2 linked regions of the Anaerobacillus sp. CMMVII genome follow. The main gene of each other region encodes a partner of the protein of the gene in region 2 in a complex. Links are inferred from orthologs where the notes say so. Each region holds a gene or a part of one and is shown on either strand. Other genes may lie near its edges.

The links. Proteins that work in one complex are often made in the same cells at the same time.
Region 1: the proteins of pcrA (region 2) and uvrB are in contact, whole or in part, in a crystal structure (PDB 7EGT), measured with the Thermus thermophilus proteins. The link is inferred for Anaerobacillus sp. CMMVII from one-to-one orthologs. Residues at the interface, in WP_096412145.1 of Thermus thermophilus: His654, Arg656, Phe657, Gln666, Asp668, Glu669, Lys680, Arg681, Leu682, Ser683, Lys685, Tyr686, Ala687; in WP_096411307.1 of Thermus thermophilus: Glu23, Leu25, Arg26, Asp27, Gly28, Glu29, Arg30, Phe31, Arg55, Glu326, Asp327, Phe328, Glu379, Ser382, Gln383, His398, Gly400, Arg401.

Annotation. Positions count from the first base shown.
Region 1 is NZ_JACEHK010000017.1:255,698-258,602, reverse strand. It holds uvrB (excinuclease ABC subunit UvrB), read right to left. Parts: upstream 2,488-2,905; coding sequence 514-2,487; downstream 1-513. UniProt on the Escherichia coli protein: The UvrABC repair system catalyzes the recognition and processing of DNA lesions. A damage recognition complex composed of 2 UvrA and 2 UvrB subunits scans DNA for abnormalities.
Region 2 is NZ_JACEHK010000001.1:398,866-401,853, reverse strand. What follows is about bases 35-2,974. They hold pcrA (DNA helicase PcrA), read right to left. Parts: upstream 2,660-2,974; coding sequence 410-2,659; downstream 35-409. Other genes in these bases: pcrB (heptaprenylglyceryl phosphate synthase), read right to left, coding at 2,774-2,974; ligA (NAD-dependent DNA ligase LigA), read right to left, coding at 35-310. Outside these bases: more of ligA, read right to left, coding at 1-34; more of pcrB, read right to left, coding at 2,975-2,988. UniProt on the Escherichia coli protein: A helicase with DNA-dependent ATPase activity. Unwinds DNA duplexes with 3'-5' polarity. Translocates on single-stranded DNA with 3'-5' polarity. Initiates unwinding more efficiently from a nicked substrate than double-stranded DNA.

The sequences.
Region 1 (2,905 bases), on a different replicon or contig from region 2:
TAACGTCTTTACATGCTCACCTTTGCGTCCTGAAACTACCGGAGCTAAAATCTGCATTTTCGTACGTTCTGGGAAAACCATGATTTGATCGACCATTTGCTGAATTGTTTGGGATGAGATTTCAATCCCATGCTTCGGACAAACTGGACGCCCGATGCGAGCATATAGAAGTCGTAAATAATCATAAATTTCAGTGACAGTACCTACTGTCGATCGAGGGTTTCGGCTCGTCGTTTTTTGGTCAATTGAGATTGCTGGAGATAACCCTTCAATCGCATCGACATCCGGCTTGTCCATTTGTCCTAAAAATTGACGTGCGTACGCTGAAAGTGATTCTACATAACGCCGTTGTCCTTCTGCATAAATGGTGTCAAAAGCTAAAGACGACTTACCTGATCCAGACAAGCCTGTCAGAACAACGAGCTTGTCTCGGGGGATTGTTACATCAATATTTTTTAAATTGTGAGAACGCGCCCCTTTTACAACGATATTTTCTAAAGCCATTTATTCATGTCACCCTTCCGCTTTTAACTCCAATATTAAATCACGTAGCTCGGCAGCGCGTTCGAAGTTTAATGCTTTTGCCGCTTCTTTCATTTCTGCTTCCATTCGCTCGATCACGGCAGCACGTTCTTTCTTGCTTAACTTCGTGATTGGCGGTGCTACGTAGTCTTCGTCTGTTTCTGCTACTAATGTAGCTTTGATAAGATCCGGTATATCCTTTTGAATAGTTGTTGGGACAATTCCGTGCTTTAAGTTATATGCTTCTTGGATTGCGCGACGACGATTTGTCTCTTTGATCGCAATATCCATGGAATTGGTGATTTTATCGGCGTACATAATGACATGTCCAGAAGCATTTCGGGCTGCACGACCTGTTGTTTGAATTAACGAGCGTTCTGAGCGTAAAAACCCTTCTTTGTCAGCATCTAAAATCGCCACGAGTGAAACTTCAGGAATATCAAGCCCTTCTCGAAGCAGGTTAATCCCGATAAGGACATCAAACGTGCCCAAGCGGAGCTGACGAATGATTTCGATCCGCTCTAACGTTTTAATCTCAGAATGTAAGTAGCGAACCTTGATCCCGAGTTCTTTTAAATAGTCGGTCAAGTCTTCAGACATTTTCTTCGTTAATGTCGTCACAAGGACTCGTTCATTTTTTTCGACACGGTCATGGATTTCGCCAATTAAATCATCAATTTGACCATGAATTGGTCGTACATCTATTGTAGGGTCAAGCAGTCCTGTTGGGCGAATAATTTGCTCAACCATTTTCGGTGTATGTTCTAATTCGTAAGGACCTGGTGTTGCTGAAACAAAAATCGCTTGCTTAACCTTTTTCTCAAATTCTTCAAAGCGTAGCGGCCGGTTGTCCTTCGCTGAAGGCAAGCGGAATCCGTGGTCGACTAACACTTGTTTTCTAGCTTGGTCACCATTGAACATCCCTCGAACCTGAGGCAGAGTTACATGGGACTCATCGACAACCATCAAAAAGTCTTCTGGAAAGAAATCAAGTAAAGTATATGGTGTCGCACCTGGCTCACGAAACGTTAAATGGCGCGAGTAGTTTTCAATTCCGTTGCAATAACCCATTTCTTGCATCATTTCAATATCGTAGCGGGTTCGTTGCTCAAGTCGCTGCGCTTCAAGGAGCTTCCCGTTTTCATGAAGCTCCTTCAGTCGCTCTTCAAGTTCAGCTTCAATATGAACGATCGCATTTTTTAGTTTCTCTTCACGAGTAACGAAGTGGGATGCTGGGAAAATAGCGACATGGCTACGTTCGCCAAGAATTTCACCGGTCAAAGCATCAACTTCTGTCATCCGGTCAATTTCATCCCCAAAAAACTCAACACGAATACAGCGCTCGTCTTTTGAAGCCGGAAAAATTTCAACGACATCCCCACGAACACGGAAGGTTCCACGGGTAAAATTAATGTCATTGCGGTCATATTGAATGTCTACCAAATCACGAAGAAGCTGATTGCGGTCTTTTTCCATGCCTGTACGAAGAGAGACAACTAGATCTCGATATTCCTCAGGTGAACCTAACCCATAAATACATGAGACACTGGCAATAATAATGACATCCTGGCGCTCGAATAAAGAACTAGTTGCTGAGTGACGTAGTTTGTCAATTTCGTCGTTAATGCTGGCGTCCTTTTCAATGTATGTATCCGAATGGGCAATGTAGGCCTCTGGTTGGTAGTAGTCATAATACGAAACGAAATATTCAACAGCATTATTAGGGAAAAATTGCTTAAACTCACTGTAAAGCTGGCCGGCTAACGTTTTATTATGGGCAATGACCAGTGTCGGCTTGTTCACTTGTTTAATGACATTGGAAATCGTAAAGGTCTTCCCTGTCCCTGTAGCCCCCAGCAAAGTTTGCATTCGTTTTCCTTCGTTTATTCCAGAAACTAATTCAGTGATCGCACCGGGCTGATCACCTTGTGGCTCATATTTTGAAACAAGCTGAAATTGCTCCAAATTTGCCCCCTCCAATTTTGTATTTTTAGTGAACGATTTTTCATCGTTGTTGTCACAAAGTCTGTCTAAATCCGCTTTAACCATTATATCACAAGCTTATCATATTCAAACATCATTTACGAACATATATTCTTCTGTGATAAAAAATACATTCGGCAGATTTTGGCACGTGATACACTGATTTCACTAATTAACATTATTGAACAATTGTTTATAGTATTAAAACTTTTAGGCATGCTAATTTTAGGCTCTTTTCGTAAACATTGCTATTTAACCTAAAATAATTGGAACAATCTCTTAGACGAAGAATTCACCCAGTAGAACAAGTAAGAAAAGAGCAATGCTTACCAAATAAGTAGTGACATTTTAATGTTTATGTGTAAAAATCCGGCTTTTGGGATTTTTACGAAAGTAACAA
Region 2 (2,988 bases):
ATCCTTCAGACACACGACGATCAAAATCTCGAAGGTCTTGTTCATTAAACGCATTCCCTAAGCTTAACATTGGAATATCATGTTGAACCTTTTCAAAGTAAGGGAGCGGTTCGCCACCGACTCGAACAGAAGGCGAATCCTCCGTAATCAACTCTGGATTTTCACGTTCAAGCTGAATAAGCTCATGCATCGCTTTATCGTACTCAGCATCGGACACAATCGGTTTGTCTAATACATAATAGTGATAACCATATTCCTCAAGCGTTTCTCTTAGTTCAGCTATTCTTTTCTCAGCTTCCATACGTTCCATTCTTCCTTTCTTCCTTTACAGTGTAGAGTGTAAAGGGTAGAGTTTTTGCTAGTAATACTTAGAAGCACCAATTCTACATTCTACACTTTGAATTCTACATTATACTTTTGTAATTGGAGCGAATTTAGCAGCTAGGCGCTTAATTCCAATTGGTTGTGGGAAGGCAATGTCTAACTCCACGTTTTCAGCAGAGCCTTTTATGCTCACAACCGTACCAATCCCCCACTTTTTATGTTCTGCTTTATCGCCTACCTGCCATGTGAATTGATCTCCACCTGTAGTTGTCATTTGTGGTTTCGACGTTGTTGTCATTCTTTGTCTTTGCGTGGCAGCAAAGCCTCCGCCGCTAGTAGACATTGAACGAGACGTTTTAGCCCACGCCGGCGCTGCTTCTTTTTCCTCATTAAGTGAATCTAATACTTCACTAGGAATTTCCTTAATGAAACGAGATTGCGGATTTGTATTTGTGCGGCCAAATAAAGTTCGCATTTTCGCACAAGATAAATACAGGCGTTGCTCCGCTCGGGTAATTCCCACATAGGCAAGCCTTCGTTCCTCTTCCATCTCCTCTTCTTCAAAAAGAGATCTGCTGTGAGGAAAAACTCCTTCCTCCATACCTATTAAAAAGACAACTGGAAATTCTAATCCCTTTGCAGAGTGGAGCGTCATTAACAACACTCTTTCTGAGTCTTTTTGCTCATTTTCATCCTCATCCACTTTATCGATATCAGCGATAAGTGCCAAGTCTGTTAAGAAGGCTACTAACGATTTATCATCGTTCTTCTTTTCAAACTCTTTGGTAACTGACAGGAATTCATCAATATTTTCAAGACGACTTTGGGCTTCGATCGTTTTTTCATTTTTTAACATTTCACGATAACCTGTTTTATCTAGTAATTCCTCAACAAGTTCCGTCACTGATAAATATTCTTCTAACTGAACCCAACCCCGCATTTGATCGATAAACTCTACAAGTTTATTTGTTGCACCTTTCGCTAAGCCCATTTGCTCAACTTCGTGTAACGCCTGGAAAATTGAAATTCCTTGCGATGCAGCAAATTCTGCAATCTTATCAACGGTCGTTGCGCCAATCCCTCGTTTCGGAACATTTATAATTCTTCGTAAAGAAATATCATCGTCAGGGTTAGCTACTACGCGTAGATAAGCCAACACGTCTTTAATCTCTTTTCGGTCGTAGAACTTTGTCCCACCAACGATATTATAGTTGATGTTCGATTTCACTAATAATTCCTCGATTACACGAGATTGCGCGTTGGTACGATACAAAATCGCCATATCTGTAAGCTTATAGTCGTGTTCCTTCATTAACTCTTTAATTTTTCCAACAACAAAATATGCTTCATCATGCTCAGTATCACCAACAAAACAAGCAATATTTTCACCAGACTGATTTTCCGTCCATAGATTCTTCGGTTTACGGTTAAAGTTATTGTTAATAACCTCATTTGCGGCACGAAGAATCGTTTTTGTCGAACGATAATTTTGCTCTAGCTTGATTGTCGTTGATTTTGGATAGTCATTTTCAAACGATAAGATATTAGAAATATCAGCTCCACGCCAGCCATAAATAGACTGATCCGAGTCCCCAACCACACAAATGTTTTTATAACGTTCCGCTAACATTTTTACTAACATGTATTGGGCTCTGTTCGTATCTTGGTATTCGTCAACATGGATAAATTGGAATTTTCTTTGGTAGAACTCGAGTACTTCCGGAACCTGTGTAAACAGTTGGATCGTAGTCATGATTAAATCATCAAAGTCTAGAGCATGGTTTTTTCGCAACTCTTTCTGATAAGCCTCATACACATCCGCAACTGTCGATTCGTAAGGACCCTTAGCAGTTTTCGCATAGTCCTTGACTGTTTTCAATTCATTTTTAGCACCGCTAATGCTACCTAAAAGACTTCTAGGTTCAAACTTCTTTGAGTCGATGTTTTTTTGTTTTAAAATTTGCTTGATGACTGACAACTGGTCACCTGGATCAAGAATGGTAAAATTACGTTTTACCCCAATTCTGTCAATATCTCTTCTTAAAATTCGGACACACATAGAGTGGAATGTCGATATCCAAATATCCTCTGCAACAGGTCCAATGATTTTCTTTACACGTTCTTTCATTTCTTTGGCTGCCTTATTCGTAAAAGTGATGGCCAAGATTGACCAAGGAGCAACCTCTTTTTCGCCAATTAGGTAGGCAATTCGATTTGTTAATACTCTTGTTTTTCCTGATCCTGCTCCAGCCATAATTAACAAAGCACCATCAGTATGCTTAACCGCTTCTCGTTGTTCATTATTTAACCCATTTAATACCGCTTGTACATTCATTATTACCCTCACCACCAAAACGTATGTTCTGTTTTTATTTTAATATATTAAATTAAGAATGTAAAATGCAGAATTATTTTGTAGTAACACTTCATAGCCTATCCAAAGATAATTCTACAATTTACATTTAACGGTCTTTAACGCTTGCTCAATATTTTCATAGATAATGTTCCCAACTATAATTGTATCTGCGTATTGGGCCATTTCTTTCGCTTGCTCCAATGTTTCTATTCCGCCACCATAAAACAATTTCGTTATCTCAAGGCTCCTGCTTACTTTTTCGACAACTTCTACCTCTCCATAGACACCACTGTATTCAATGTAAAAAA